DNA from 4 places in the uncultured Exiguobacterium sp. genome. Region 2 is predicted to be linked to each of the others. Evidence: riboswitches for the same ligand, from Rfam matches in the RefSeq annotation. Region 2 holds a riboswitch; each other region holds the start of a gene.

What was found. Region 2 has a riboswitch for S-adenosylmethionine ahead of ACHWTJ_RS03000 (methionine ABC transporter ATP-binding protein). Riboswitches for the same ligand answer to the same signal wherever they lie in the genome.
Region 1: linked by a shared signal. The riboswitch ahead of mtnK (S-methyl-5-thioribose kinase) and the one ahead of ACHWTJ_RS03000 (methionine ABC transporter ATP-binding protein) in region 2 are both predicted to bind S-adenosylmethionine.
Region 3: linked by a shared signal. The riboswitch ahead of ACHWTJ_RS13820 (Na+/H+ antiporter NhaC family protein) and the one ahead of ACHWTJ_RS03000 (methionine ABC transporter ATP-binding protein) in region 2 are both predicted to bind S-adenosylmethionine.
Region 4: linked by a shared signal. The riboswitch ahead of ACHWTJ_RS02220 (methionine ABC transporter ATP-binding protein) and the one ahead of ACHWTJ_RS03000 (methionine ABC transporter ATP-binding protein) in region 2 are both predicted to bind S-adenosylmethionine.

Annotation. Positions count from the first base shown of each region.
Region 1 is NZ_CAXYJR010000007.1:296,950-305,014, reverse strand. Features, by position in the region: gene ACHWTJ_RS15550 (sugar ABC transporter substrate-binding protein) at 1-592, opposite strand, end outside; gene mtnA (S-methyl-5-thioribose-1-phosphate isomerase) at 604-1,653, opposite strand; gene mtnK (S-methyl-5-thioribose kinase) at 1,650-2,816, opposite strand; SAM riboswitch class I at 2,895-2,998, opposite strand; SAM riboswitch class I at 3,204-3,305, shown strand; gene ACHWTJ_RS15535 (2,3-diketo-5-methylthiopentyl-1-phosphate enolase) at 3,376-4,566, shown strand; gene ACHWTJ_RS15530 (2-hydroxy-3-keto-5-methylthiopentenyl-1-phosphate phosphatase) at 4,563-5,222, shown strand; gene ACHWTJ_RS15525 (methylthioribulose 1-phosphate dehydratase) at 5,219-5,839, shown strand; gene ACHWTJ_RS15520 (acireductone dioxygenase) at 5,856-6,392, shown strand; gene ACHWTJ_RS15515 (arsinothricin resistance N-acetyltransferase ArsN1 family A) at 6,517-7,005, shown strand; gene ACHWTJ_RS15510 (MBL fold metallo-hydrolase) at 7,066-7,821, shown strand; gene ACHWTJ_RS15505 (pentapeptide repeat-containing protein) at 7,870-8,065, opposite strand, start outside.
Region 2 is NZ_CAXYJR010000005.1:244,422-252,486, forward strand. Features, by position in the region: gene ACHWTJ_RS02970 (FN3 associated domain-containing protein) at 1-185, shown strand, start outside; gene ACHWTJ_RS02975 (hypothetical protein) at 214-570, opposite strand; gene ACHWTJ_RS02980 (CAP domain-containing protein) at 919-1,797, shown strand; gene ACHWTJ_RS02985 (GNAT family N-acetyltransferase) at 1,885-2,382, shown strand; gene ACHWTJ_RS02990 (MetQ/NlpA family ABC transporter substrate-binding protein) at 2,440-3,255, opposite strand; gene ACHWTJ_RS02995 (methionine ABC transporter permease) at 3,283-3,948, opposite strand; gene ACHWTJ_RS03000 (methionine ABC transporter ATP-binding protein) at 3,938-4,951, opposite strand; SAM riboswitch class I at 5,036-5,141, opposite strand; gene ACHWTJ_RS03005 (aminotransferase class I/II-fold pyridoxal phosphate-dependent enzyme) at 5,204-6,391, opposite strand; gene ACHWTJ_RS03010 (alpha-glucosidase) at 6,541-8,065, shown strand, end outside.
Region 3 is NZ_CAXYJR010000006.1:145,654-153,718, reverse strand. Features, by position in the region: gene ACHWTJ_RS13840 (YwpF family protein) at 1-401, shown strand, start outside; gene ACHWTJ_RS13835 (histidine phosphatase family protein) at 398-988, opposite strand; gene ACHWTJ_RS13830 (alpha/beta hydrolase) at 1,006-1,995, opposite strand; gene ACHWTJ_RS13825 (metal ABC transporter solute-binding protein, Zn/Mn family) at 2,164-3,141, shown strand; SAM riboswitch class I at 3,211-3,315, shown strand; gene ACHWTJ_RS13820 (Na+/H+ antiporter NhaC family protein) at 3,397-4,707, shown strand; gene ACHWTJ_RS13815 (hypothetical protein) at 4,752-4,955, opposite strand; gene ACHWTJ_RS13810 (aldo/keto reductase) at 5,114-5,926, shown strand; gene ACHWTJ_RS13805 (hypothetical protein) at 6,033-6,494, opposite strand; gene ACHWTJ_RS13800 (sodium:alanine symporter family protein) at 6,581-8,026, opposite strand.
Region 4 is NZ_CAXYJR010000005.1:59,009-67,073, reverse strand. Features, by position in the region: gene ACHWTJ_RS02235 (M20 family metallopeptidase) at 1-63, opposite strand, end outside; gene ACHWTJ_RS02230 (MetQ/NlpA family ABC transporter substrate-binding protein) at 86-904, opposite strand; gene ACHWTJ_RS02225 (methionine ABC transporter permease) at 924-1,574, opposite strand; gene ACHWTJ_RS02220 (methionine ABC transporter ATP-binding protein) at 1,564-2,589, opposite strand; SAM riboswitch class I at 2,676-2,779, opposite strand; SAM riboswitch class I at 3,029-3,130, shown strand; gene ACHWTJ_RS02215 (alpha/beta hydrolase) at 3,198-3,956, shown strand; gene ACHWTJ_RS02210 (thymidine kinase) at 4,036-4,650, opposite strand; gene ACHWTJ_RS02205 (DedA family protein) at 4,834-5,484, shown strand; gene ACHWTJ_RS02200 (type B 50S ribosomal protein L31) at 5,520-5,765, opposite strand; gene rho (transcription termination factor Rho) at 5,857-7,230, opposite strand; gene ACHWTJ_RS02190 (C40 family peptidase) at 7,585-8,065, shown strand, end outside.

The DNA of each region.
Region 1 (8,065 bases), on a different contig from region 2:
TGATTTTGCCGTCTGCTTCGTACGTCTTATAGATTTCTTGACGACGATCGAGTGGGGCAAAACCTGGTCCGAACCACAGTTTGATGACACGGACCGGTTTTTTGTCCGTCACCTTCGTCACTTCATCGAGCGATAGCTTCGCGAGTTGATGATCGTTTTGGAATGTTTCCGTCACACCTTTTAACGCCGTTCCTTTTTTCTTCGTGACCGTATCGAACGTCACGACCTTCAGTCCTTTATCGACCGCCGGTTTGATCATGTCATAGGCGTAGTCTTCCTTACCGTGCGAGATGATGAGCCCATCATAATCTTGTTGAATCGCTTGTGCGACAAGCTCCTTGAACTTGACGTCGTTACCTTCCGAGATGAACGTGCTGACTTTAAAGCCGAGCGCTTCGCCTTCACTTCGTGCGCCATCAAGGAATTGTTTCGTATGGTCGTCCGATGCTAGGTTGCGGATGACGGCGATCTTGACGTCTGACTGAACCCCTTTTGGTACATCCTTGACGACCTTCGTCGTCGTGGCTTCTCCATTCGCACAAGCCGCCAGCAAAAAGGCTGGTGCCAGGACAGCATAAGCTAGTTTTTTCATGACATATCTCCTTATCCGAGGGGGTGAAGCCCTGTTAATTGTTCGATCGTTTCTTCATTCGGTTGCGTGATGACACCAAGTTCTGTGATGATGCCCGTAATCAATGTGTGTGGTGTGACATCAAACGCCGGATTGAAGACAGCGACTCCCGTTGGTGCTGTCGCGACACCTTGGATTGCCGTCACTTCCAGCGGATCACGCTCTTCGATTTCAATCGCTTCACCGGAAACGAGCGAGAAGTCAAATGTCGAGAGTGGTGCTGCGACGTAAAACGGAATACCGAAGGCTTGCGCGAGCAATGCCAATTGGAACGTTCCGATCTTGTTCGCTGTATCTCCGTTTCGTGTAATCCGGTCGGCACCAACGATGATCGCGTCGATCTGTTTTTCCTTCAGCGTATGGGCGACCATGTTGTCTGTGATCAATGTGACATCGATACCGGCACGTTGCAGTTCCCAGGTCGTCAGTCGTGCCCCCTGCAGTAACGGACGCGTCTCACTTGCAAAAACAGACAATTCGATACCACGCTCTTTTGCAATATAAAACGGCGCGAGTGCCGTTCCATAAGCAGCGGTCGCAATCGATCCAGCATTACAAATCGTGAGGATCCGGTTGCCTGACTGGAACAATTCCAACGCATGAATCCCGATTTGACGTGACGTCTGAGCATCTTGATCATATAAGGCAATCGTCCGCTGCTCGAGCCGTTCGCGAATCTCTTCTACCGACGTCCCGTCTCGAATGATTGGATTCAGTTGATCAAGGACATTTCGCAAGTTGACGGCCGTCGGTCGTGTCGCGAGTAACGTCGCCGATGTCTCAAGCAAGGCTTGCTTGTAGATCGGTAGTTCTGCTTCAAACCGGTACGCTTCCTGAACAAGCACGAATCCCCCAAATAAGCTGATCGCAGGTGCACCCCGAACGCGCAGTTGTTTGATCGCCTCGACTGCTTGTGCGAGATCGGTAATGACTTCATAGTGTTCTTCCTGCGGTAGACGTGTCTGATCGAGAATCGTCAAGACACGGTCTTCGTAACGGATACTTTGAACGAATGTACTCATCGGCTAAGTTCCTCCGTTACATCAAAGTTTCTTAAATCATCGAATGTCCGGCATTCTGTACGGCGTTTGATTAACGCTGCTCCTAGACGGAGGGCGTGACGTTTCCGCTCTAAGCGTTCCGTCGTTGAATTGATTGATTCTAAATCAGCGACCGGTGCAAGACCGATCGTCCGCCGAATCAATTCGCAACCGGCAAAGCCAAGGGCATCCTGCAAGATCGTACTCAGTACATCATCGACGAGTCCTGATGCCTGGAACGGTTCGACGGCTTCCCGTTCCCATAAGGCACGGAACGTTGAAGCGAACGTCAGCCAGAACGTATCGATGTCCTTGATTCGGGCATCACGGAGTGCCGGGTAATCTGGATATGCCGCGAAGAATAGATGCGCAATGAACTGCCCGACATCGAATCCGAATGGACCATAAAAGGCGAATTCTGGATCGATGACTTTCGTTTCCGTCGCCGAGGCGAAGATGCTGCCTGTATGTAAATCGCCATGCAATAAGGCGTCGCCTTTCGTGATAAAGAGCGCTTCGAGTTTTGCGACTTCGCGTTTCAACTCATCGTCTGCCCATAGACGTGCCACCTCTCCTTCGAGTCCGGCTTCAATCTCGTTCGTCTCCGCGTCATGGAACGGATCCGTGAAGATTAATTTTTCCGTAATGTCGCACAAGTCTGGATTGTAGTACGTTCGGGCGACACGTTTCTTTTCAACCGGACCAAGTGCAAAGTCCGATGTATGGAATAACGTCCGAGCGAGATAAGAACCGATATGTTCCGCAAGCAACGGATACTGTTCACCTGCAAGTAAACCGCTTCGAACGATCGTCAGATGTGAAAGATCTTCCATGACCGTATACGCCTCTTCATGACTGGCATGAAAAACACGTGGCACGAACGGTACGGCATGCCGTGCGAATTCACGGAGTGCGGATTGCTCGATCCACGCCCGTTCGAGCGATAACGGCCAGCTCTCACCGACGACTTTTGCATACGGGAGTGCTTGTTTTAGAATCAATCGATGTTCACCTTCTCGAATCCGAAACACGAGGTTGAGGTTGCCGTCGCCAATCTCTTCTGCTTCGACGGCTCCGTCGCCGATCAGTCCTAATGTTCGAACACGATCAATCGCGTCCTGTTCTGTAAATGCTTTGTATGTCATCTCAGTTTCCCCCTATGTGATACACGAAAAAGCGCCTCTTTTCGTCATCGAAAAGAGGCGCAGGAAAGTCACTGCGTCCTCTTATCTCTCAGACGAAACGTCTGTTGGATGTAGCACCGTGCCTAGTGGTCGGTTGCTGCGGCGTCATCGGGCCAATTCCCTCTGCCAACTCGCGATAAGAGTCGTATGTAGTTGTCGTGTGTGATATTGATTTGAATCTTACGCAATCGACTTCCTCGCTGTCAAATCGAAATCAAGCAGAAACGGACATCATTTTTAAGTCATCTATAGAAAGAGTATTTTCAAAAAAATAAATTTTCTAAAAATAGTTTGACAAGTGACGATTCCCATGTAAAAATTGCAATTAGATTTCACAATTTCATCCAATTCTTATCAAGAGCAGACGGAGGGACAAGCCCTACGATGTCGCAGCAACCGACCTTTTGGCACGGTGCTAATTCTTGCAGCTACTAAGCTGACAGATAAGAGTCCACGTTCGAATCATTCATGGTCTCTTGTCGCTGACGAGAGACCATTTTTTTGTTGAAGGAGGAAAGACATGGCTTATATCACTGCTACTTATCAATTGACTGCCCGTGATCGACTCGAGCAGCGCGCTGAACAACTCGCGCTTGGTCTGACAGTCGGTTCTTGGACGGAACTGAATCATCTCGAACAACAACAACTCGCCTCGTTCAAAGGGGAAGTCGTACATACCGAAGAGCGCGATGGCAAAGGATATATCACGATTCGTTATCCGGAACATAACGTGTCGCGCGACTTTTCTGCGATTCTGACGACCGTCTTCGGGAAACTCTCACTCGACGGTGAAATCAAATTAACGGAATTGCTACTACCCGATACATTTACGTCGGACTTTCCAGGTGCGAAATTCGGGATTGAAGGGGTCCGTTCCTTGATTGGTGTCGAAGATCGCCCATTGTTAATGAGCATCTTCAAAGGAATCATCGGACGCGATTTATCGTTTCTTCGTGATCAACTCGAAGGACAACTCGCTGGTGGGATTGATCTCGTCAAAGACGATGAGATCCTATACGACAATCCGTTAACACCGACGATTGACCGGGCACGAATCGGACGTGAGGTCATCGATGCTCACTTCCACCGGACTGGTAAACGTGCGTTATATGCGATCACACTCAGCGGTCCCGTCTTTACGCTCAAGGATCAAGCCAAACGATTGATTGACGCTGGAGCGACTGCTTTCTTGCTGAATACCTTCACATACGGACTCGACGTCTTACGCGAACTGGCGAGTGATCCGGAAATCAACGTTCCGATCTTCAATCATCCAGCATATAGCGGTGCGTTGATTGCTAGCCCGAATCACGGAGTCGCGGCCCCTGTTTTACTCGGCACATTACCGCGTGCTGCTGGAGCAGACTTGACGCTATTCCCGTCTCCTTACGGCAATGTCGCTTTGCCAAAGGATGTCGCCCGTGGCATCGCAGTCGAAGCGACTCGTCTCGGTCAGACGAAATCGATCTTCCCGGTTCCTTCAGCCGGTATTCATCCTGGACTCGTCGCTCAACTCGTACGGGACTTCGGCATCGATTCCGTCATCAACGCCGGTGGCGGCGTACATGGTCATCCGCAAGGTGCTGCGGCTGGTGTCATCGCTTTCCGTCAGGCACTCGATGCAGCACTCGCAACTGAATCCCTATCGGCGGCAGCCTCTCGTCATGAAGAATTACAGATTGCCCTCGACGCTTGGGGGATCAAGTCATGACCGTACGGATTCTTTGTGACTTCGACGGTACGGTGACGACACAGGATAATATCATCGCGCTCATGCAGGCATTTGCGCCAGCGCGTGACTTCGAACCGTTGAAACGCGGCGTACTCGACCGGACGTTATCGATTCAGAGTGGTGTCGGGCAAATGTTCGCACTTCTGCCGTCTGACGGAAAAACAGCCTATCTTGACTTTTTGTTGGAGCGTGCGGTCATTCGCGACGGATTTTCGGAGTTACTGCAGTACAGTCGTCGTCAAGGCATCGATTTTTCGATCGTCAGCGGTGGAATGGACTTTTTCGTCGAACCGATCTTAGCGCCATTCCTTGAACAAGAACAGATTTACTGTAACGTTGCTGATTTCAGTGGTCCATTCGTCCATATCGATTGGCCAAACGTCTGCGATGCCCATTGCACGAACGGATGCGGCTGTTGTAAAACGTCCGTTGCTCGGACACTACGTAAAGACGGTGACGTCATCATCGTCATCGGCGACTCGGTGACGGACTTCGAACTCGCAAAACAAGCGGATCGTGTCTATGCCCGTGATTATCTGATCACGTTGTGTGAAGAGAACGATATCGCCTATACACCGTTTGAGACGTTCCACGATATCGTTCATGATTTAACACGAGCGGAGGTGACAACATGACATTCATGCGACGGTATGAAGAGCTACGCGCCATCAAACAAGAGCTTGCGGCGCGCGATTGGTTCCCTGGTACGAGTGGCAATCTCGCCATTCGGACGTCCGGTGTCCCGGTTGAATTCCTTGTGACGGCAAGCGGAAAAGATAAACGGCAGACGACTCCTGACGACTTCGTTCATGTCGATGCGACCGGTCAATTGATCGGTGAGCAATCCGGGCGTCCTTCCGCTGAGACATTGCTCCATGTCGAGGTGTTCAATCGAACGGACGCCGGTTGTTCCCTGCATGTCCATACGATTGCAAACAATGTGATTTCGGAACTCTATGGCGATCAAGGCAGTATCACCTTTTCTGGTCAAGAAATCATCAAGGCACTCGGACACTGGGAAGAGGATGCGATGGTCACGGTACCGATCATTCCGAATCATGCGGACATCCCGACGCTTGCCGCTGCTTTTGCACCTCATGTCACAGCGGATAGTGGTGCCGTCCTGATCCGCAATCACGGGATCACGGTCTGGGCACCGACCGCCTTTGAAGCAAAGAAACACCTCGAAGCCTTCGAGTTTTTATTCAATTACACGTTGACGTTGCAATCATGCCGTCAATCCATTCATTAAAAGGAGGAATCATCTCATGGCAACAGTCTTATTCCAAGAAACAAACACACGGTATACGGATCAAACGGAAGTCGCTGACTTCCTTGCGTCACGCGGCGTTCTTTACGAACAGTGGGACGTTTCGAAACTTCCAGCGCCTCTCGTTGAGAACTTCACACTGACGGATGCGGACAAACAAACGATTCTCGATACGTTCGCTCCAGAAATCAAAGACGTATCAGAACGTCGTGGGTATCAGACAGCTGATATCATCTCACTTTCGGATACGACACCGAACCTGGATGAGTTGCTCGTCAACTTCCAGAAAGAACATCACCATACGGATGATGAAGTTCGTTTCATCGTCAGCGGTCATGGCGTCTTCGCGATCAAAGACGAAGAGGTCGGCTACTACAATATCGAACTCAATCCTGGTGATTTGATTTCCGTTCCTGTTAACACACGCCACTACTTTACGCTTCAAGACGATCGTAAAGTCGTTGCTGTTCGGATCTTCGTCACGACAGACGGCTGGGTTCCGATTTATGAAAACGAGACGTCAACGGTCTCTTAAGATCGATATAAGCGCTGTTTTCCTTCATATGAAGGAAATCAGCGCTTTTCTTATCGCACAAACATATCACTACATTGACACGTAACCGATATAATGAAGGAAAAGCGATGAGGAAGTGAGCGTCATGCATATTCGTCCCGTAACGGAACACGACTTACCAGCGATTCTCGCCATCTACAATGAAGGCATCGAAGATCGGATCGCAACGCTTGAGACCGACCAAAAGGACTTATCCTTCATGACCCAGTGGTATGCGGAACGCACCGATCGATATGCCGGATATGTCGCTGAAGATGATACAGGTGTCCTCGGCTTCATTTCCCTCGATCCGTATAATCCGCGTCCTGTCTACGCATCCGTCGGTGAGATTTCGGTTTATATCACTCGGACACATCGTGGACAAGGGATTGGCACACGTTTGCTCGAAACGATTGAACAACATGCCCGTGATCATCAGATGCATAAGCTGATCCTCTTTACCTTCCCATTCAATAAAATTGGACAAAAACTCTATATCCGCTCCGGGTTCCGGATCGTCGGAACGTTTAAGGAGCAAGGACAGTTGAACGGCGAATATGTCGACGTCATGGCGATGGAGAAACGCTTACGATAGGATTCATTGAATGCCAGACAGGGAATAGTCAATCCGAGTCATTGAGAGAGGATGAACCTAATGGATATTCAACAAATTCGTAATGCAACACTCGTTGTCACGTATGCCAATCAAGTCTTACTGATTGATCCGTTCCTTGGCGAAAAAGGCAGCTTACCTCCCTTCGGTCAAACACCGAATGCCGTCGCCAATCCACTCGTCGACTTACCGGTCGATGTCAAAACCCTGCTTGATCCTGACGCCATCTTCGTCACGCACCTGCATGCCGATCATTTCGACGATGCTGCAAAACAACTTCTACCCAAGCATTTGCCACTCTATACGCAGCAAGAAGAAGACGCGCAACAAATCCGAGAAGCCGGCTTCACGAACGTTTCTTCCTTCGATTCCGGTGTAACGATCGGTGATATCCAAATCCATCGAACAGGTGGACAGCATGGTGTCGGTGAAATCGGCGAACGGATGGGACGTGTGTCTGGGCTCGTCCTCACCCATCCGGACGAACCAACACTTTATATCGCAGGTGATACGATCTGGTGCGACGAGGTCGCGCATGCAATCGAACAACATACACCCGATATCATCGTCGTCAACAGTGGCGCCGCCCAGTTCTTGACTGGAGAACCGATCACGATGTCACAGCGTGATCTCCTTGCGGTACACGAAGCGGCGGCGGAAGCGACAATCATCGTCTCGCACCTCGAGTCCGTCAACCACTGTCTCTTGCGACGCGATATGATCGCTGACTTTTTAACTGCTTTCCATCTCTCTTCCCATTTCCTCATTCCAGAGGATGGCGAAACGATGTCATTTTAAGAACAAACCAAAAGTCTCTTTTCGAAATCCATCGAAAAGAGACTTTTTTTATGGAATGACCAACCCTAATAATCGAGCAAACGCGACTGCCTGTTCTTCCGTAATGACAGCACCCGATAAAAATCGTGGATCGATCGTGATACCAGAGAGTTCCGTTTGCCGGAGATCGAGACCTTTTAACGGGGTTTCAATCCATTGGCTATCGGTAAAACGTACCGTTTCGAGTTTCCACTGGGTCGGTTTC
Region 2 (8,065 bases):
AATGGAAATTAGGTCGTCATTGGCTAAAAGCGAGCGGAACAACTGGAGAGCAACAAGGTGAGTTACTCGCACTACGTGTATCGCAAGACCGACCATATATTCAAGTGAAGACGAAAAAAGGAAAAACGATTTGGTTAGAGCTTGTTAACCTATGCCAATTAAAAGAGACTAAAAAATATCAGTAATTGAACGGTATTATGATGAAAAGCGGACTTAATGGTCCGCTTTTTTGCGTGACGGTAAAAAGAGTGAGAAAAGAGAAAGCATGCTAATCGAGAGTGTTGAGATTAAAGCGATAGGGAGAGGGATGACGCGGAACATATACGTGAAGTGGATCAAGATCAAAAATAGAATGATAGCAAGACCGGGAATGAATTTTTTAGAAAGTAGCATTCCAGAACCGGGAACAAGTAATTCGAAACCGAGGCGTTGATTCAATCGGACATCTTCGTGCGCATTAGCTAAACTAAACGATACGGTCAAAGCTACGAGAATCATCCATCCAGAAAATAAGTATTGCTGAATTGGTAAAAAGGCGATGGACTCATAAATGAAATACAGTAAAACCATAGGTCAACTCCTTCATTTCATTATGTTATTTGGAAAAGCATTGAAAGTTTGGCTTACGAATTCTAATGATACCGAGTAGGAATTCCGAGAGCAATCAAAAATCTTGAATGACGAAATAAAAGAATGTTCACACATTTTAAGAAAAGGGGAAGATGGTTTAGAATATGTACTAAATACTTTTAAGAATCCTCATCACTAAAGCATTTTACTAATATGAGAACGTTCTCATAAAATGTGTCGAATTTGTGGACGTAAGATGTGATTTTAACAATTAAGAGCCAATAACTGTTCGGAAGAATCATTTTCTTTTAAAATAAAGGTAATGATTAAAGGAGGCGAAACGAAGACATGAAAAAATGGTTGATCATCGGAGTAGCAGCAGTAGCTTTTTTCGGCTACGAGAACATTCCAATGGAACAAGCAGAAGCCGATTATCCGAAAAGCGGTGGCAAGCTGATTGATCGATACAGCAGTGAATACCCAGGTTATGACTGGGAAGTCAGGCGAACTGCGAGTGAGGAATTCGTTTCGTTGACGAAAGACGGGAAAGAGTATGGGAAGTACCGATTTAAAAATGGTATAACGACGCAAGGGGCGGTCTTGAACAAGGATACTGAATCGTCGCTGAAGAAAAAAGGGTGGACCGCAGTGAAGTCCTACCGTAAAGGCAACACGAACTACATGTTGAATCTGGATCATGCAGCCGTCTATGAGAAGAAGGGGAATTACGTCACCTATTTCTTCGACCAACATGATGGCAATAAGGTCAAAGCGACACTTGCAATTCCAAAAGACGTTGAAGCAAAGAAAAAAGGTTTCTACGGTACCGCTTCGAATGCTTTACGTACAACAGATGAAAAATTGATGCTTCGTTTGATGAATTGGGAACGGGCTGACTATAAGTTGAATCCGTTAGCTCCGTATACGGCATTAAAGCCAGTGACACGCGGGCATAGCGAAAATATGGCGAAGAACAACTTCTTCTCGCATACAGATCCGCAAGGACGTGATCCGTTTGACCGAATGAAGCGTGAAGGTATTACGTTCAGCTATGCTGGTGAAAATCTATCAATGGGCTATCCAAATGTCTTTGCAGCACATTGGGGCTTAATGAATTCAAAAGGGCACCGGGAAAACATTCTGAAAAAAGAGTACAAGCAAGCAGATGTCGGTGTGGCATTCCGAAGTAATGCGCCATACTTCACGATTAATTTCCGGACGCCTTAAATAGAAGAATGGGGGACGATATTTCGCGATGTCGTCCTCTTTTTCATGAGGCGATCTGTTTTACACTAAAGGCAGGAGGTGGAGCATTTGGAAATACGTCAATTGAATGCAGAAGATGCAGTACTCTATAAAGCGTTGCGATTAGAAGCGTTGCAAAATCATCCGGAAGCGTTCGGGTCCGATTATGAAGTGGAAAAAGATCGACCGATCGAGCAATATGCTATGCGCTTTCAGAACGAACAAGCAGCGACGTTCGGTGCGTTTCATGAAGGAGAACTCGTTGGTGTCGTCACCATCGTCTGCTCCGAGCCGTTCAAGATGCGACATCGAGCCGATTTATTTGCGATGTACGTCACGCCACGCGTCCGAAAACAACAGATTGGACGGCAATTGGTACAAGAGGCATTACAAGCATTACAGGAACGTCCTTGGATCGAGCAGGTTCATCTCTCGGTCGTCCGGACGAATGAAGCCGCTAAAGCTCTCTATCGGTCGCTTAGTTTTGAATCATACGCGATCGAACCACGGGCGCTGAAAATCGATGATACCTATCATGATGAAGAACTGATGTGGTATCGGTTCTAACACAAAATGACCGGAATTCAAAGAGAGTATCTCTCCTTGAATTCCGGTCATTTTTTATCAGTTTGCCCATTCAGGCTTGCTGAAGCCTTTGAATGATTTTTCGATGACTGTATTGAAAGCGTCCGATTCGACGGCTGCTTTTAAGTCTTTTGCGACTTGCTTGTCCGCATCTTTCGTTTGGACAGCGACGAGGTTACGGTATTGTTCGTCCATCGTCTCAAGCGCTAACGCATCGAGTAAGTCGAATTTCGCAGCAAGTGCGAAGTTTCCTGGAACGGCTGAGATATCGACACTTTCGACGGCGCGTGGCAGTTGAGCCGCTTCGAGTGGTTTGATGACGAGTTTCTTCGGATTCTTGACGATATCTTTTTCTGAAACGGTCAGTGGATCAGCGTCCGGCTTGAGTTCAATCCACCCTTGTTCCGCAAGCAAGTTCAGTGCCCGTGCTTGGTTCGTCGGATCATTCGGCGTTGCAACTTCAGCACCTGTCTTGACGTCGTCAAGCGTCTTCGCTGTCTTGCTGTATAGTCCCATCGGTGCTGTCGGAACCGTGATGAGTCCTTTTAAGTCGAGGTTCTTTTCTTTAGAGAACGTCTTGAGATAGATCGAGTGTTGGAACAAGTTGGCGTCGATGTTTCCGCTACCGAGGGCGATGTTCGGTTGGATGTAATCGCTGAATTCGACGATTTCGACTTTATAGCCTTTCTTTTCGAGTTGTGGTTGAATCGCTTGTTTGACCATATCGCTATACGGACCGCTTGTCGCACCGATCTTAATCGTCTTGTCTTTTTCATCAGCGCTGCTATCTCCGCATCCTGCGAGGACTCCTGCACCGAGTAAGGCTGTTGCTAAAAAGGCATATCGTTTTTTCATAATTCTACTCTCCCTTTGTATGTATGATTAGCGTTTATCTGTTTTTCGCGCCAGTTGATTCCCAAGTGCTTGAATGCTTTGGACGATGACGATGAGGACGACGATTGTCACGATCATGATGAAATTATCATAGCGATAGTAGCCGAAACGGATCGCGAGGTCACCGACACCACCGCCGCCGACGATCCCAGCCATTGCCGAGAAGCCAATCAGACTGATCGTCGTTAGCGTGATGCCTTGAATGATGCCGGGAAGTGCTTCCGGTAAAAGGACGCTGACGATGATCCGCAAGGGTTTCGCCCCGCAGGCTTCCGCTGCTTCAATCAAACCGGGCGGAATTTCACGTAGTGACGTCTCGACGAGTCGTGCAAGAAACGGAATCGCTGCGACACTGAGGCTGACGGATGCAGCCGTCGGACCAATCGTATTATCGAGTAAGAACTTCGTTAATGGAATAAGGGCAACAAGCAAGATGATGAACGGTAAGGACCGGACGATGTTGACGACGAAGTCAAGGACACGTCGGACGGCAAGGTTTTGAAAGAATAAACCGCGATCGGTGACGAACAAGAGAATCCCGAGCGGAATCCCGATGACCAATGCAAAAGCAAGTGAAATTCCGACCATCCATGCCGTCTCACCGAGCGCCTTCAACAACTCGGGTAACATCGTTTGAATACGATCAAGCCACATCCTGAATCACCTCGAGAGCATGAAGTTCCGTCGCGAGCCAGTCGAGGGCAGGAGCGATTTGATCAGGAGATCCCGTCAAGCTGACGATCAGAACACCGAAGGCGACGTCTTGAATATAGTCGACCTTGCCGTGCAAGATGCTGACTGAAATATCGTAACGGCGGATTGCTTCCGATAATGTACTCTCACCGGTCTTCTCGCCCGTAAATTGCAAGCGGATGATCTTACCCGGTGTTGCCTGTAAGATGCGTTCCGGTAGCTCGATTTGTAATGCCGTGTCGACATAATGTTGTGTGACCGGATGTTTGGCTTGGCTGAACAAGTCATAAGTAGAGGCGACTTCGACGACCTCTCCTTGCGACATGACCGCGACACGATGACAAATCTGTTTGACGACATCAATCTCATGCGTGATGAGGACGATCGTCAATCCGAGTCGTTCATTCAAATCCTTCAACAGTTCAAGGATCTGTAGTGTCGTAACGGGGTCAAGGGCAGAGGTTGCTTCGTCACATAACAGGACGGTCGGATCATTCGCGAGTGCCCGGGCAATCCCGACGCGCTGTTTCTGACCACCGCTTAATTGGCTCGGGAAGTTCGTCTCAAATCCTTCAAGGCCGACGAGTGAGACGAGTTCGCGAATTCGCTCCGGAAAATCTGCGCGTTTGACACCAGCCGCCTTGAGCGCAAAAGCGATATTATCCGCGACGTTGCGCGATTGGATCAGTTGAAAATGCTGAAAGATCATTCCTGTCCGCAAGCGAAGTTGACGTAGTTCCGATTTTGGCATCCCGCCGAGCGAGACACCGTCGACCTTGACGGTTCCTTGTGTCGGATGCTCAAGCCCGTTGATGAGACGAAGCAATGTACTTTTACCGGCACCGGACTCACCGATGATCCCGAAGATTTCTCCTTTTTGGATCGTTAAATCGACATCCCGTAATGCAAAAATCGGGGTCCGGTCTCGGACGAACCGTTTTGTAATGTGTTTGAATTCAATCATCCGCTCATCTCCTCATACAAAAAAAGTCGCTTTTTCCTAGTAGCAGAGCAACCAGAAAAAAGCGACGAAAGTGTAAGATTTCGTAACTTATCTCTCAGAATGAAAATCATTCTGTAGGATGTGGCACCGTTCCTAATAGGTGGTTGCCGGACGTCGTTGGGCCTAATCCCTCGGTCGCTCTCGATAAGTAGTTATACTGTTGGGACTTACTTTAACGGAAATGATTCCCATCTGTCAAATGTTTTTTCAGAATTATTCCGCAACGGGTGTCCGGAACAGACTGAGTGTTCCGATTCGGTCGACGGCCTCTTCTAGACGTTCGACGTCAGCAATCAAGCTGATCCGGACGTAGCCTTCACCGTATTCACCGAAGAAGGATCCCGGGGTCACGGCGACGTGTGCTTCGTCAAGTAGATGATCGGTGAAGCTTTGAGACGTGTAACCTTCAGGAACTGGAAGCCAGACGAAGAAGGAACCGCCTGGACGTGGTCCACTCCAGCCGATCGCATCGAGTTTTGCGAACAACGCATCGCGTCGTGTTTCATATAAGCTACTTAACTCATGGACACATGTCTGATCACTCGTCAGAGCGACGGTCGCCGCATGTTGAATCGGTGTGAAGGCACTGACGTAGAGATGTTCTTGGTACGTCTCGATGCTTGAGATGACAGACGGATTTCCAATTGCGAAGGCGATCCGGAAGCCGGACATATTGAAGCGTTTCGAGAGTGAGAATAGCTCGATTCCGACGTCTTTTGCCCCTTCCGTCTGCAGAAAGCTTCGCGTTGGACCATCGAAACTGATGCCACCGTAGGCTAAGTCATGGACGACGCAAATATCATGGGCATCGGCGAAAGCGACCGTCTGTTCGAAGGCTTCTGCTGTCGCGGTCGCACCCGTCGGATTACTCGGGTAGTTGAGAAACAACATCCGGGCACGCTCGACGTCCGTTGTATCAAGCAAGTCATAATCGGGTAAGAAGCCGTTTTTCTCAAGCAACGGAAGCGTAATCGGAAATGCGCCAGCAAGTGCAGCACCAGACAGATAATCCGGATATCCTGGATCCGGGACGATGACACCTTCTCCAGGGTTGACGATTGTTTGCGGTAAGGCGACGATTCCGGCTTTACTACCGAGAAGAATCGCGACTTCCGTTGCCGGATCGATCGTGACGCCGAATTCGTTCGCATAAAAGCTTGCGACGGCTTGTTTTAGAAAATCATGTCCACGAAACGGTGGATATTGAAGGTTTGTTGGCTCATCGATCGCCTGTTTTAAGGCGTCGAGAATATGTACAGGTGTCGTCTGGTCGGGTGTTCCTTGACCCAGTGTGATGACATCGTGTCCGGCTGCTTTTACAGCACCAATCCGGTTCGCAAGCTCAGCGAAGACGGGAGCAGGAAGCCGATCGATAGCGATGGATGGAGCGAAATGTTTCATGGGTGAATGCCTCCTTCGTGGTATTGTCGTCAAGGATAACGAATATTCAGTCAAAAGAAAAGAACTTTTTCGAAATTCAAAAAAATTATTGAATTAACAGGTACAGACAAGTGGAGCGGGAATAAAGAGTTAGGGAGAGGAGTGAGGAGATGAAGCGAGCTAGCTGGAAAGAGGCAGTCGTCTATCAAGTTTACTGGCGTAGTTTTAAGGATTCGAATGGGGACGGAATCGGTGATTTGCGAGGTGTCATCGAAAAACTTGATTATATCGCTTCGCTTGGTGTCGATGTTGTCTGGTTGAATCCGTGTTATCGTTCCCCGGACGTTGATAACGGCTATGATATTGCCGATTATTACACGATCATGGATAAGGCCGGGACGATGGGGGATTTACAGGAATTGATTACGGCGGCTCACGCCCGTGGATTGAAAATCATACTTGATTTAGTCGTCAATCACACGAGTGACCAGCATGACTGGTTCCGCCAGTCGCGGGACCGGATTAATGACAAGGATGATTGGTACATCTGGAAAGACGGCACGAAAGGGACGCCACCGAACAATTGGCGCTCGTACTTTGCATCAAGCCCGTGGACGTGGAGTGAAGAACGCGGGCAGTATTATTTCCATTCTTTTGCGAAAGAACAACCGGACTTGAACTGGGAGCACCCAGCTGTGAGGCAAGCGATCTACGATATGATGAACTGGTGGATTGCTCAAGGGATTGACGGCTTCCGGATGGATGTCATCAATTTGATTAAAAAACGGACGCTTGAGGATGTCGTCAATCCGTTTGATTTATCGTATCTCGGGAATCAGCCCGGCGTACATGACTTCCTGCAGGAGATGCATGCGAACGTCCTTGCCGAGAAGGACTTGTTCACAGTCGGTGAGATTCCGTTCGTCGGTCCAGAAGACGGGCTGTTATATGTCAGTGAAGAACGGAACGAACTTCGGACGCTGTTTCATTTCGAGATCGCGGACGATATGGAGGCGATGGATCTCTTACGATTCAAGGAGATTCAAAAACGCTGGTATGATGTCTTATACCCATTAGGTGTCAATTCACAGTTTCTCAACAACCATGATCATACACGGCAAGTGACGCGCTTCGGCAGTGAACGATACCGCGTCGAGAGCGCGAAACTACTCGGTTTGATGTTGCATACGTTACCGGGCATTCCTTACGTGTATCAAGGAGAAGAGATCGGGATGACGGGGATTCGTTTCTCAGATCCATCGCTCTATCAAGATGTCGCCTTTCGAAATCGATACGAAGAGCGCGTCGCTGGTGGCGAGGACCCGGAGGTCGTACTCTCGTCAATGCAGTTACTCGCCCGTGATAACTCCCGCACGCCGATGCAATGGGACGATACGCATGCGGCAGGCTTTACGAGTGGAAAACCGTGGTTAGCCGTCAATCCGAATTATACGGACATCAATGTCGCACAAGCAGAAGCAGATCCATCGTCCGTACTTGCTTTTTACCGGACGTTGATTCAGATGCGCAAGGATCATCCAATCATGGTCTACGGTACGTACCGAGACCTGGCACTGCATGATCCGTATCTCTATATTTATGAACGGGAACTAGAAGGAGAAGTCTGGCGGATCGTCCTCAACGTATACGACGAACCGATGCAGACCGCCTTTATCTTACCGAAGGAAAAGTTAC
Region 3 (8,065 bases), on a different contig from region 2:
CGGTCAGTACCGAACAGACAGCACAATGGGTCGCGGAAATCGTCGTCCCTTCGAGCGATCAGCCGATCGTCGATGAATTGTTCACAAAACATTTACGTGCTTTGATTGAAATCACGATCTCACGACCCGATAATGACCCTGCCGCAATGATCGTCACGCCTCTTGAACGGACTGCCTTAAGCGAACACGTCTCGTATGTCTTCACCGGTAAGATGGTCATGATGAAGAATGATTTATCCGAATCGATCTTACGTGAAGTCGTTGAGGATGGATTTGCCGGCGAGGAACTCGTCCAAGAATACAAGGATCGTCGGTCAAAACGTGGTGCGCATATCACGAGCATCGCTAAAGAAACATTTAAACAGTATCTAGCAGAACATCCAGAAACACCGATTTCTTAAGGTTTTTCGACCTCATCCGTGATGTGATCCGCTACATTGATTCGATCAATCGTATAGTGGTCTGTATATTGGATATAATTCGCACACGCATTTTTCAAAGGTGTCCGGTAACTGAATGTCCCATCGATCGACGATAAAGCTGCTTTGATCGTATGCGAGTGACAGACAATTAAGATTCGTTTCCCCTCATAGGTGTGTGTCACTTCCTGTAATGCTTCGAATACACGATCCTGGATGGCTTGTTCTGTTTCAAGACCTGGCACAAGTGTCGTATCGTTCGCTTGAACGGCTTCGTAAATCGCTGCGACCGGTTCACCGGAAGCGGCTCCGAATTCGCGTTCGACGAGTCGGTCATCGGTCGCTGTGATCGTTAAACCAACAGCACGACCGATGATTTCTGCCGTCTCAACGGCACGCGACAATGGACTTGCTAACAAGACATCCCACTCCTCATCGGCTAGATAAGCGGCACTGAGTTCCGCTTGTCTTTTTCCTGTTGCATTCAACGGGATATCTTCTCTTCCTTGGATCCGCTCATTTAAGTTCCAATCGGTCTGACCATGTCGCACTAAACAAATTTCAGTCATGTCTCTGTCTCCTTCATTCAAGAAATATGACTGATTGTATCATGTTTTTCATCCGGAAGTTGCCGAGGTGGCAGTAACAGCACCTGACAAGTAAATTGCTCGATGCGATCAAGTAACCGTTCAATTTTTAATGGATTTTCTGTTTGAGCGAAACTGGCAAGTGAATGCGTACCATTCGGAAAAGAGAACAAACGAACATCCGCTCCGACATCGGCTCCTTTTTCAACGAAATGTAGGGCTTGGGAAAATGGGACGATTGGGTCTTTTTTGCCATGCAGGAGCATGATTGGTGGGGCATCCGATGATAGGTGTGTGACAGGTGAGACGTGCGTCATCAACTTGCGCCATTCTTCCCGCCCCCCTTTGTAGAACTTGATGTGGGCAATCCACGTCTGGATGAAATTAAACAACAAAAAATTCGTCGGTGGATATAAGGCGATGACACCACTGATCAATGGCATATGTCGCTCATCGCGCTCCCCAACGAAAGCAGATGGGGCAAGTGCCGTCGTCAGCATGAGTGCAGCTCCGGCTGAGTCTCCCCATACCATCATCCGTCCTCTTAAAATGCGAAGTTCCTCCGCTTTCTTGTTCAAAAAACATAATGCATCTCTTACATCTTCGAGGTTATCCGGAAAATAACTACCTTCTTCGAACAGACGATAATCGATACTACAGACAGCAACCCCAAGTTCAAGCAAGCGATCAACGATCGGGCTAAAACAGAACATGTCTTCACGCTCTCCTCGAACGAACGCGCCACCGTGTGCGTAGATGGCGACCGGAAACGGTCCTTCCCCCGGCGGATAGTAGAGATCGAGTTGTAAGTCACGGTCTCCCACTTGTTTATAGAGGAGTGTCCGCGGTGCGAGTTGCTTTTCTGTGATTGGCAAGGCGGGTTCAGTCCACCGAAGTAATGCACCGTAATTATTCCAGATACTTGCTCCCGCAGCTGCTGTCGTTAGTAATGCAGCTCCCCCCATTAGCCATGCAGTTTCACGTTTCACTTGATCACCTCCAAAAGACGTGCCAGTTTCTTCACTTTGTTATCTTTTACCCCGTTTTAAAAGAAGTCGAACGTCTCGGTATTCGTACTTGACGCTTCTTCAGCGTTCCGCTATAGTGAAAAAGTCCAAATCGGAATAATTACGTTTTAATAACGGAGGTAACATATAATGAAGAAAATCGTTCCTGCTTTAACGGTCGCATTCGCGAGCGCTAGTATCCTCGCAGCTTGTGGATCGAACACCAATTCATCGACTTCAGATGAGAAAAAGACAGAAATCTATGCATCGACGTTCGCGACGGCTGCTATTGCCCGCGAAATCGGTGGTGATCAAGTCGACGTCAAGATGATCGTTCCACCTGGAGCAGATCCCCACTCTTACGAGCCGACGTCAAAACAACTCACTGAGATTGCTAAGGGCGACTTGTTCCTCTTAACCGGTACGACGCTCGAGCCGTATTCGAAAAAAATCCAGGAGAGTCTAAATGGCACGGATGTCCGCTTCGTCGAGACGAGTAAGGACGTCAACTTACTAGAATCTAATGCTACACTTCATGCACATGAAGAAGAAGGGCACGATGATCATACAACGGATGAACATACGCATGAAGAAGAGGGGCATGACCACGGAAAATACGATCCACACGTCTGGCTCGACCCTGTCAACGCAAAAGCAATGGCACGTTCGATTACAAGTGCTCTATCAAAAGAAGTACCAAAAGACAAAACAACATTCGAAAAAAACTTAAAAGCGTTCGATCAACAAGCTGACGCACTCGATGAAGAGTTCAAACAAGCGGTCGCTGATGGATCGAAAAAAGAACTTCTCGTTACGCATGCGGCTTACGGTTACCTCGCAGAACGATATGGTTTCACACAACTGCCAATCGCGGGTATATCCCCTTCCGATGAACCGTCGCAAAAACAATTGGCTGCTTTAGTGAAAGAAGCACGGATGCATGATTTGAAATACGTCGCGTTCGAAGAAACGGTCTCACCAAAGGTCGCACGTGTCATCCAAAAAGAAATCGGAGCTGAATCCGTGACGATTCATAATCTAGAGTCGGTCACGAAAGCTCAACAAAACAGCTCTTATTTCAATTTGATGGAAGAAAACGTCCAAACATTGAAAAAGGCACTTCAGTAAAGTACAGTTGACACGCGTTACTCAATGCGATACGGTAAGAAACGTGTTTTACAACAATTGAATGACTTCTTTTTATCGCGAGAAACGGAGGGACTGGCCCAATGATGTTTCGGCAGCGGACGATTTGATTCGTACTGTGCCAAATCCAGCAAGCGAAAGCTTGAGAGATAAGAAGAGCGTCTTTATTTCATAAAGACCTCCTTCTTTCTTGCGAAGGGGTCTTTTTTTGTATCTTTGAGAAACGAGGTGTCAACAATGAATGAAACGATCACGCCTAACAAATGGGCGCTGCTTCCTCTCGTCGTATTCCTAGTCCTCTTCATCGGAGCCGGGATCTTCTATGACGACTTTTACAAATTTCCGATTCTTATCGCCGCATTGATCGCTTTGATCTTTGCTGCAATCACGACAAAAGGATCCATTAATCAAACGGTCGAACGAATTGCAACAGGTGCCGGAAATCCCGACATCATGATTATGGTCTTCATCTTCTTATTAGCCGGTACGTTCTCTGGAACGGCGGAAGCGATCGGTGCGATTGATGCAACCGTCAATGCTGCCTTAACGTTCCTACCTCCGTCACTCCTGATGAGCGGTCTGTTCGTCATCGCTGCCTTCATCTCGATGGCAATGGGAACTTCGACTGGAACGATTGCTGCGCTCGCACCGATCGCCTTCGGTATTCATGAAGCAACAGGCATCAACGTCGCAATCGCAGCAGCGTCAGTCGTTGGGGGTTCGATGTTCGGCGATAACCTGTCGTTCATCTCAGATACGACGATTGCCGCCGTCCGGACGCAAAAAACGAACATGCGTGATAAATTCCGGACGAACTTCATGATCGTCCTACCGGCTGCCATCTTGACTGTCATCTTACTCGCGTTCGTTTCTGGTTCTGGCGATGCGGTAACGGCTAAAGCATTCGAGTTCTACAAATTGATTCCATATCTCGCTGTCATCGTCCTTGCATTATTTGGTGTCAATGTCATCCTCGTTCTCGTCGGTGGTACATTGCTCACTGGCATCATCGGTATGATTGACGGTAGCTTCGGTTTAAGTGGGTTCGTCCTTTCGATGTCAAAAGGAATGATGGGCATGGCAGAGATTTCGATTTTGACGCTCCTCATGGGTGGTCTCGTCAGTTTGATCACGTTCAACGGTGGAATCGCCTACTTGAAAGAGACGTTGACGCGCAAGATTTCACAGCGTCGTGGTGCCGAATTCAGTATGGCGGCACTCGTCAGCGCGACGAACCTCGCAACGGCGAACAATACAATCTCGATTCTCGTCGCTGGACCACTCGCGGCTGAAATCGCCGATACGTATGAAATCGATCGTAAGAAATCAGCGAGTATTCTTGATATCTTCTCTTGCGGTATTCAAGGTATCATTCCGTATGGGGCACAACTCTTGATTGCAGCAGAGTTGACGAAGACGGCTTCGCCGGAACTGATTCCGTATCTGTTCTATCCGTTCCTGCTCTTCGTCTGTGGATCGATTGCTATCTTCTTCGGATTGCCACGGATGAAGAAGACTTCGACGAAACAAGAAAAAATTTCTTCTTAACCATAAAAACAGGTCCAATCGCGTCGACGATTGGACCTGTTTCATTATTTTTTCTGCTTTGCTTGTCGTTCTAAGATTAAATAGGCGATTGCCGGAAGTGGAAACTGAAGGAGTCCAGCGCCTCCCCAGACCCACGGATTACGTCCTGACTTTCGTGCACTAAAAAATAGACTCACTGCTTGTGTGACCAGCAAGGCACTAATACTAAGCCAAGCTCCCTTTGATAGCTTTTTATTCTTTTGAGCCATCTGTTATCCTCCTTTTTTGGACAGGCATTCAGATTTTATTACGCTTCTATTTTACCTCATATCCTATCTCTTCATGAGCATAGAAACGGACGGCTATGCTCGTTCGTGCTAAACTAAACAAGCAAATCTAAACTACGTTTTATGAGGAGGAGTAACACATGCAATACGCAAAACTTTCAAACGGTATTACGATTCCCCAAATCGGATTCGGTGTCTGGCAAGTAGACGAAGAAACAGAAGCACCAGCTGCTGTCGCTGAAGCACTACGTGTCGGCTATCGTCACATCGATACAGCTGCTGTCTACAAAAACGAGCGCGGTGTCGCAAAAGGAATCAAGGAAAGCGGCGTGAAACGTGAGGATCTCTTCTTAACGTCAAAAGTCTGGAACGATGATATTCGTGCCGGTCGGACGAAGGAAGCATTCGCAGAATCGCTCGAACGTCTCGAAACAGATTATCTTGACCTCTACCTGATCCACTGGCCGGTCGAAGGCTATATCGAAGCGTGGAAAGCAATGGTTGAATTGTATGAAGCAGGCAAGATCAAAGCGATCGGTGTCTCGAACTTCAAGGAACATCACCTCGATACATTGGCAGAAGAGGGCTTGATGGCACCAATGATCAACCAAGTCGAGTTGCATCCACAATTGCCGCAACACGAACTGCACGAATACTTGCAAGATCACAACATCCAAGTCGAAGCATGGAGCCCACTCATGCAAGGGAAATTCCTCGAAATCAACGATTTCAAGGAAATCGCAGAGAAGCACGGCAAGACGCCTTCACAAGTTGTCTTACGTTGGCACCTCGACAACGGCATCGTCGCTCTTCCAAAATCCGTTACACCAGCACGCATTGCGGAAAACTTCGACGTCTTTGATTTCCAACTCGATGCCGATGATCTTGAGAAAATTGATCGTATCGCAACGGATGTCCGCCTCGGACCAGATCCGGACGAAATCGATTTTTAATTTGACGATTCACGTAAAAGAGAGCCTCTTGATTCATCTGAACGATGAAAGACCCGTTTCAAGTCCATGACTTGGAATCGGGTCTCTTTTTTATGATTTAAGCTGATCAGACATAATAAATTAAAATCGTATCTTCCGCTTCTTCCGCCTTTTGAAAATAGGCGCGCAGATCGGCGAACTGTTCCCAGACATCCTCGAATTCTCCCGGTGTTCCGGCTTCATCATGAATCGAAGCGAGTGCCCGTTGATCAAAATTCCGCATCACCTCAGCCGAGATGATGAGGAGTGGCAAGGGAAGAATACCGACAATCGCCGCTTTTTCTTCGTTGACGATCAACTCTTCGCCAACGATCGCTCGTCCCAGGTTGTAATGTGTGTCTTGATCAATATAGATATCGATTTGATTCATCAAATGATAGATAGCGTTCGTCTGTTCGAGAGCAAATAATTGCTCATGATCGGGTTGTGTCTCATGAATGAATAAAATCCAGTCCATGATGATGTGAGGATCGTTTCCGAACGACTCCCAGACCGCATCCGTGACGCGGACGAAATGTACGTTTTCCATTCTCCCCCTCCCTTCTGTACTCTGTATTCCCTTTTTAAATTCGTTCTATACAAAAAAAGAGCCAGATTTCTCTGACTCCCTTTTCCCTAGATTGCTTTTTCATCTTTTTCTGACTCCTGCCATGCTTCAAGCGTATCTTTCCCTGGCAAATTCGGAATCGAATCCGCATAGAACCGTGGCTCTTTTCCAGCTTTTCGTTGCCCGACATAATCTTCGAGCGCTAGTTTCACGATTTTCGAAAGACGGAAGATCGCATACAGATTGACGACAGCCATCAGTCCCATGAAGATATCTGCTAAAGCCCAAACAAGGCTCGCTGATTCGACGAGGGATCCGAAAACGATCATTGCAAGAACGATTACTCGATACATCGTGATGATTTTCTTATCTTCTCGGATGAAGTTAATGTTTGATTCACCATAGTAATAGTTTCCGACGACGGAACTAAACGCAAAGAGGAAAATCGCGAGTACCATAAAACCTGTCGCAAGCGATCCGACTTGTGACGAAAGTGCTCCCTGTGCTAAATCAATACCAGCTAAAGCATCGCCATTCGCATCTTTCGTCGGAACCCCACTGACGAGAACAATCATCGCTGTCGCTGAACAGACCATCAATGTATCAACGAAGACCGCAAACGATTGAATCAATCCTTGTTTGACCGGGTGAGAGACTTCCGCTGTTGCCGCTGCGTTCGGCGCTGAACCCATACCGGCTTCGTTCGAGAATAAACCACGACGAATCCCGTTTAAGAGCGCCGCCCCTACTGCTCCGCCTGCGAGAGTCTTAAACTCAAATAAACCTTCCTGGAAGATCAATTTAAAGACACTTGGTAATACTTCAAGATTCGTCACCATGATATAGAGCGCGATCAAGATATAACCACCTGCCATAATCGGTACGAGGAATGAAGCAACCGTCGCGATACTGCGTACGCCACCAAAAATGACGAGTGCTGTCAGTACGACTAATGCGACAGTAATCCACATCTTATCAAAACCATATTGATTTTGAAGTGAGAGTGAAATCGTGTTTGATTGTAAAGAATTAAAAACAAATCCAAATGAAATCGTAATCAGTACGCTAAATAAGATTCCTAACCACCGCTGACCAAGTGCTTTTTCCATGTAGTAGGCTGGGCCCCCACGCCACGCCTTATCATCACGTACCTTATAAATTTGAGCGAGTGTACTTTCAACGAATGCCGATGCCGATCCGATCAAGGCAATTAACCACATCCAGAAAACCGCTCCCGGTCCACCGAGTGCGATTGCAGCTGCGACACCCGCAATGTTGCCGGTTCCGACACGCGCTGCCGTACTGATGGCGAATGCTTGGAATGGCGATACGCCATCTTTCCCTTTATCCGTTCCTTGGAACAGTAAACGTAACATCTCCGGGATCATCCGGAATTGAACAAACCGCATCCGGAATGTAAAATAAATGCCTAATCCAACGAGTAAAATAATCAATACATTCGTCCATAAGTAATCATTTGCTCGATCTACTAGTTTCATCACTTCTTTTTCCATCAAATCTCCTCACTTCCATCCATCTTTTTTCTCTATTTG
Region 4 (8,065 bases), 190 kb from region 2:
CCGTTTTTGTTCGATATCTTGTTCAATCGTCTCTACCCATGTCGTGCGTACTGGTGTCGTCATGCTATCCACTCTCCTTTTGAAATTATTCGCCGATGTCGCTTAGTGGAACGAACGTCGGGATCGTACTGCCTTTGTATTCTTTTTTGATGAAGGCCGCGACATCTTTTTGTTGATACAGCGACGCGATCTTTTTCAGTTCTTTTTTATTCTTGTCTTCTGTCCGTGTTGCGATGATGTTGATGTATGGTTTTGCTGTCTCGTTCTCATGAACGATCGAGTCTTTGATTGGGTTGAAGCCAGCGTCAACGGCAATGCCATTGTTGATGATTGATGCCGCGACATCCGGTAAGACGCGTGGTGTCTGTCCAGCGACGATCGGAACGATTTTCAGCTTCTTCGGATTCTCGACGATCTTATCGAGCGAACCGTTGCCGTCGAAGTCGTCCGGTAACTTGATCAGACCGGCTTCTTGTAGTAACAAGAGGGCGCGCCCCATGTTCGTCGCTTCGTTCGGAACGGCAATTTTTCCACCAACCGGAATGTCTTTGACGTCCTTGTATTTATCTGAGTAAATGCCCATCGGTGCGATGACAGTCGTCGCGATCGGCGATAGCTTCAAGTTATGTTCTTTCTTGAAAGCGTTGAAGTAAGAAATCGTCTGGAAGGAATTGGCGTCAATTTCGCCTTCAGCCAGCGCCATGTTCGGTTGGACATAATCGGAGAACTTGACGAGCTCGATTTTGATGCCCTCCTTCTCTGCTTTTTTCGCGACATAATCCCAAACTTGTGTGTCCGAACCGCTGACACCGAGCTTAATCGTCTTTTCGTCTTCTCCTGATGCTGCGCATCCGGCAAATAAAATTGTTGTTAATGTTGCTCCAATTGCTACTGCTTTTTTCATGGCTGAATCGCTCCCTTGATTAATGTCTTCTGATTTTTCGTGCGACGATGTTGCCTGTCGTCTGTAAGCCTTGAACTAAGATGACGAGAATTCCAACCGTGATGATCATGACTTTCGTATCGAATCGTTGATAACCGTAAGTAATTGCTAAGTCACCCAAACCGCCACCACCGATGGCGCCTGCCATCGCCGACGCCCCGATCAAGCCGACCGTCGCGATCGTTAAGTTCAGGATGAGTGAACCGAGTGCTTCCGGTAGGAGGAAGCGGAAAATCGTTTGAAACGGTGTCGCGCCCATCGCTTCTGCTGCTTCAAGAACGCCTTTATCGACTTCGAGTAAAGAACTCTCAATCAAACGTGCCATGTACGGTGCGGCATAAAAGACGAGCGGGACGATGGCGGCTTCGGTTCCAATCGACGTCTGGACGATCAAGCGCGTCAACGGGATGATCGCGACGAGTAAGATGATGAACGGAATCGAGCGGAAGATATTGACGATACTGTTGAAGAACGTAAACAACGGGACATTTTCAAGCAATGCTCCTTTTCGCGTCACGACAAGCAGGATACCAAGCGGTAAGCCAATCAAGGTCGAGAACAAGAGCGAAACGGATACCATCGTCATCGTCTGCAAAAATGCTGTCCAAATATCACTGTAGTTAACTAGCATCAGCGAGCACCTCCTCAACGGTTACCTGTGCCTGATCGATGTAGTGTAAGGCACGTTTCACTTCTGTCGTCTCACCGATTAATTCTACGAGCAGAGTGCCAAACGGTGTCTCCTGCAACTCTGTGATGCTCCCGTGCAGGATATTAACATCGACGTCAAAGCGTTTTGCGACTTGCGATAAGAGTGGTTGTCCGGTGTGATGTCCGAGGAAGTGAATCTTATAGATCGGATGCGCACGCGACTCGATCAGCTGGCGAATCGATGCTGGAATCTCGTCATGCATGACAGACCGAACAAAGTTTTTTGCCGTCTCGGTCTGCGGGTTTGAAAAGACATCAAAGACCGTTCCTGACTCGATCAGTTTCCCAGCTTCGATGACGGCGACACGATCGCAAATCTCCCGGATGACACCCATCTCGTGGGTGATCAAGAGAATCGTGATCCCGTACTCCGCGTTGATCCGTTTTAATAACTGGAGAATATGATGCGTCGTCTGGGGATCAAGCGCTGACGTCGCTTCGTCACATAAGAGGACGGAAGGTTGCGTCGCGAGTGCCCGGGCGATACCAATGCGCTGTTTCTGCCCACCCGACAATTGATCTGGATAATGATCCGCCTTGTCCGCGAGATCGACGAATTCGAGCAACTCCATCACCCGGCGTCGAATCTCATCTTTCTTGACGCCTGCAAGAACGAGTGGTTTTGCGACATTTGTAAAGACCGTGTTCGCATTTAATAGATTGAAGTGCTGAAAGATCATCCCGATCCGTTGTTTTGCTTGACGCAATTTTTTCGGAGACAGTTGCGTTAAATCTTCCCCATCAACCGTCACCGTCCCTGACGTCGGTCGTTCTAACAGATTGACACAGCGGAGCAGTGAACTTTTCCCGGCACCGCTAAAGCCAATGACACCAAAGATTTCGCCTTTTTCGATCGTCAGGTCGACACCATCGAGCGCTGCGATCGTCTGATCTTTCGTGACGTACGTTTTTTTGACTTGATGAAATGCAATCATTCCGTTTTCCCCCTTCATTCAACAAAAAAGGTCCCTTCTTGAGAAACAAGAAGAGACCTGGATCCGCACAGTGGCAGAATCCACTCCACTCATCTCTCAGACATCTGTCTGATGGAATTGGCACAGTGCTCATAATGAGTCTGTTGCCGAGGTTTCGTAGGGCCAGTCCCTCCACCTCTCTGGATAAGTATTGCGGTATGAAATTCGTATGTGTGTTGTTGCGTTGTTGCTTATGTCGTAAAACTAATTTTTACATTACGGGTCGGAACTTTAAAAGTCAACCAACTTTGCAAAAATAATCCATTTGGCGCATATCGATGGATCAACAAGTTATGAGTTAGCTTACTGAACGGATCATGATTCGTCAATAACGATTTGACAAGTCATTTTCGAACGTGCTACCATCGTTTCAATGATTAATCCGACAATTCCAATATGATATTTATCAAGAGTGAACGAGAGACCTGGCTCTATGACTTCACGGCAACCTGCAATCTGTAAGGTGCTCCGACCAGCAAAGCGCGGCTTTGGATGATACGGTGAAAAACTCGTGGGCGTCCAAGCAGTGACGTCGACGAGTTTTTTTCATGAATGGAGGAAAAAGAGTAATGATGAACTATCCTGTATTGACTGGTGCCGAAGCATTTTATCTTCAAGGTGGACCGATCGGTATTCTGATCTGTCATGGTTTTAATGCCACACCGCAAAGTGTTCGAGACGTCGGTGAGGCATTTGCTGCTGAAGGTTTTACCGTCTATGCCCCGCGCTTACGTGGCCACGGAACGAACGTCCGCGAGTTCGAACAATCGACTGCTCGATGTTGGAAACAAAGCCTGCAAGACGGCTATGCACGTCTACAAGAAACATGCGATCAAGTTTTCGTTATCGGCCAATCAATGGGTGCGACGCTTGCGCTGTCACTCGCTGCTGACGGGATTCCGTTCGCCGGCATCATTACAATCAATGCTGCACTCTCCGTTCCGTCCTATGAATCACTCTCGTTCGAGGACGGGCCACAGTATTTACCGGAAGGGGCACCGGATATCAAACGGTCTGCCTTCGAAATCATCTATGACCTCGTTCCGAGCCGTTGTGCATTCGAACTCGTCCGCTTGATGGATGAAACGAAAGGACGCTTGGGATCGATCCTTCTACCGACCTTGATTCTTTACTCAGCGACCGATCACGTCGTTCCGCCGTCGAGCTCGGATTATCTGCATCAGCACATCGGAACAAATGATAAACGAAGCTACTGTTTACTCAACTCGTATCACGTCGCGACACTCGATCATGACCAGGATCTGATCGTCCGTGAATCGATCCGCTTCATCGAACGCTCGAGCCGGTTCTCACAGGAAACAGGATAATAAAAAAGCAGCTATTCGTCTTCACTTAGAATCGAATAGCTGTTACATCAAAGGACGACCATCATCGGTACGTCTTTTTTTAATTTTCTTGGTGTTGCACCGATTGGAGCGGCTTCGGTTTTCCAGGCACTTCATGGCAATGGCGGCACCGTGGCTCATACGATTCCGACGCTCCGACTAGGATGATCGGATCATCGTAGTTCGCTGGTTTCCCATCAATCAACCGTTGTGTCCGAGAAGCCGGATCACCACACGAAAGACAGATTGCCTGTAGTTTCGTCACAAATTCTGCCCGTGCCAGTAATTCCGGCATCTTACCGAATGGCTCTGCTCGGAAGTCCTGATCGAGCCCTGCACAAATGACGCGTTTTCCGTCTTGTGCGAGTGCTTCGATGACTTGTACGATCTCATCATCAAAGAATTGAACTTCATCAATGCCAACGATTTGTGTCTCTTCTGCTACTGCCGCATAAAGGTCTCGACTCGTCGCCATCGGGATGGCTACGACGGAGTTACCTACATGAGAAACGACATGTTCTTCATGGTACCGGTCGTCGATTGCCGGCTTGAATACTTGAACAGGCAGTTTGCCGTACTGCGCCCGTCTGACACGACGAATCAACTCTTCCGATTTCCCGGAAAACATACTGCCACAAATTACTTCGATCCAGCCGTACTGATTTATTACATGCATCATCGTCCGACACCGTCCTCTAAAAATAGTCACTTTAACGAGTATAGCTCGAAACGGTATCGAGAAAAAGGGTTGACTTCCGGAAATCAAAATTCATTTTTTCTTTCCCTAGAATTTTTGTCCTTTCATTCCAAGTGTCCCCTATTTCCTGTACACTGAAGAAGAAGATTCTCACGAAAGAAGGTGTCCCCGATTCATCATCTCTTACACGACATCCTGCACCAATATGGTGCGCTTGGTCTCTCCGTTCTTCTCGCAGGTGGTATCGTGGGATTACCGGTTCCTGATGAGACCCTACTCGTTTTGTCCGGATTTTGGATGCATCAAGGCAATCTACCGCTCCTCGGTACGATTCTTGCCGCTTATGCCGGAAGTTGCATCGGAATGACAATCAGTTATGTACTTGGTTTAAAACTCGGGATGCCTCTACTGCATCGCGTCGGACCGAAAATGCGCATCTCAGAAAAACATATTCTCTCCGCTGAAGCCGGATTTCGTCGTTACGGAAAGTCGGTCTTGATCATCGGTTACTACATACCGGGTCTTCGTCAGCTCTCTGCTTTTTTTGCGGGTGTCTCAAAAATGCCGTTTCGCGTTTTTGCGAGCTATGCGTATACAGGTGCCTTGATTTGGATCAGCGTATTTTTAGGCGCCGGTTACTTCGTCGGTCGTCATATCTCGTTCCATAAAATCGTCGACTACATCTTGGCGCATCCGGATATCCTGCCGTACTTGATTGGGATTGTTGGTGGAATTGCTTTCTCATTCGTCTTGAAGACGTATCTTGCGTATCGTTCGCAATTCAGCCTATACAAAAACAGCCTGCTTCCGTAAAGGAGGCAGGCTGTTTTTTAAGAACCGGCAAGTGATTACTTGCGGCCGTATTTTTTGTTGAAGCGATCGACACGACCATCTGCCGCGTTGAACTTTTGACGACCTGTGTAGAATGGGTGCGAGTCTGAAGACACATCCACACGGATGAGTGGGTACTCGTTACCATCTTCCCAAGTGATCGTTTCGTTCGAAGAACGAGTAGAACCGCTTAAGAATTTGTACTCAGTCGTTGAATCCATAAATACTACTTTGTTGTAGTTAGGGTGAATTCCTTGTTTCATGGTTGATTTCTCTCCTTCCGCCCTGGTCCATTTGCTGAGCCAGAGTAAGTTACCTTCCTATACTAAACGATTTTTTTACGCGTCGCAATAGTTATTTTTCCGTCGTCGTTTCCTTCTTGACGGTACGCGGTTTAGCCGGCGCGCGTCGAACCGTCTTCTTCTGTTCTTTCTCGAGTTCAACGAAAAATTCTTCATTATTTTTCGTATCGCGAATCTTACGCAGGAACGTATCGACGAACTCATTCGACTCGGTCATCGTCCGGCGAATCGCCCAAAGCGCATCAAGCTGCTCTTTCGGAAGCAAGAGTTCTTCCTTTCTTGTACCCGATTTGCGAATGTCGATCGCCGGGAAGATCCGGCGTTCTGACAGCTTACGATCGAGATGTAGCTCCATGTTTCCTGTTCCTTTGAACTCCTCATAGATAACGTCATCCATGCGCGATCCCGTCTCGACGAGTGCCGTCGCAAGAATCGTCAAACTGCCACCATGTTCAATGTTTCGCGCCGCACCAAAGAACCGTTTTGGTTTGTGGAACGCAGCTGGATCGATCCCCCCCGAAAGCGTCCGCCCACTTTGAGGCACCGTTAAGTTATAAGCCCGTGTTAGACGCGTGATCGAATCCATCAAAATGACGACATCCTTCTTGTGTTCGACGAGTCGCATCGCCCGCTCAAGGACAAGCTCAGAAATCCGGACGTGGTTATCCGGTGTTTCGTCGAACGTCGAACTGACGACGTCTGCTCCCGGGACCGAACGCTCGATGTCCGTTACTTCCTCTGGTCGCTCATCGATCAAGAGAATGATCAGCTCAACGTCTGGGTGGTTCTCCTGGATTGAATTCGCGATCTCTTTAAGTAGTGACGTCTTCCCTGCTTTGGGTGGTGCGACGATCAAACCGCGTTGTCCAAATCCGACCGGTGCGATCATATCCATGACACGAACCGATAAATGACGCGGTTCTGTCTCAAGACGCATCAAGCGATCCGGATAAATCGGCGTCAGTGCCGGGAAGAACAGACGATTACGGGCTGTATCCGGTGCTTCACCGTTGACGGCTTCCACACTCAGCAATCCTTGGAACCGTTCATTTTCCTTTGGAGGACGGACTTTTCCTGTGACGACATCACCATTACGTAAGTTAAAGCGTCGGATTTGAGAAGCGGCGATATAGATATCTTCAGAGGATTGGGAATAATTGATAGGACGAAGGAAGCCGAAGCCACCATCGTTTTGCATTTGTGGATTACCAGGGATGACTTCGAGTACCCCTTCGAGGAAATACAGACCAGTCGATTCAGCCTGTGCTTTTAAAATCTTGAACATCAACTCACGCTTACGAGCCTCCCGGTACTGCGGAACATTCTTCGTCTTTGCGATTTCGTAGAGTTCTTTTAATGTCAGTTGACTCAATTGAGCCAGTGTATAGGAACGTTCTGGTTTATCTTTTTTATCAGTTGTTGGCATGTTCTTCACCTATTCTTTATAAATTCAACTGCATTCAGTATACTTCCATACATACATCAGGAGGTATGTAATTTCTTTCGTGAACTAAAGGTATCATATTTTTTTGAATTCGTCGTCAACAATCCTCTGCGTTTCTTACTTTGTAATATTCAAGGATATTATTTCAGTTATGTTACAAAAACATCTGTTTTGTCTTCTAACTGAAAAAACGTTTTCAAGTGCGCGCATGCTAAGATATTCCTGCAGACAAAATTCTTACACAGTTGTAAGGTTTACTGCTTAATCACACACTTAATGATTTCATCATATAACTTACGGACGCAACACACTACATTAAACGGAGGAATTCTTAACATGAAACGTTTTCTAGCATCGATCGCGACAGCAGCTTTAGTGGTTTCAGGTTTCACATCAGTGGGTACAGGTAAAGTTGAAGCAGCGACAGTCACAAAGGTCAAGATCACGGACAACGGTCTTCGTGTTCGGACAGCACCTTCTACGAAAGCAAGCATCGTCGGGAAAGTCAATGCTGGTCAAGTCTTTACATACAAAGGCAAGTCAGGCAGCTGGACAAAAATCTCATACGGCGGAAAAACACGTTATGTCTTCTCACAGTACACAAAGACATACAAATCATCTTCAAGCGCTAAAAAAACAACGAGCACATCTTCTAAACGGACAAAAATCTTAAGCGAAGCAGCAAAACACAAAGGTACACCATACGTATGGGGCGGAACGACGACTCGTGGATTCGACTGCTCTGGTTTCACAAGCTACGTTTACAAGAAAGCGGCTGGTAAAACATTGCCACGTACGTCTTCTTCACAATATTCTT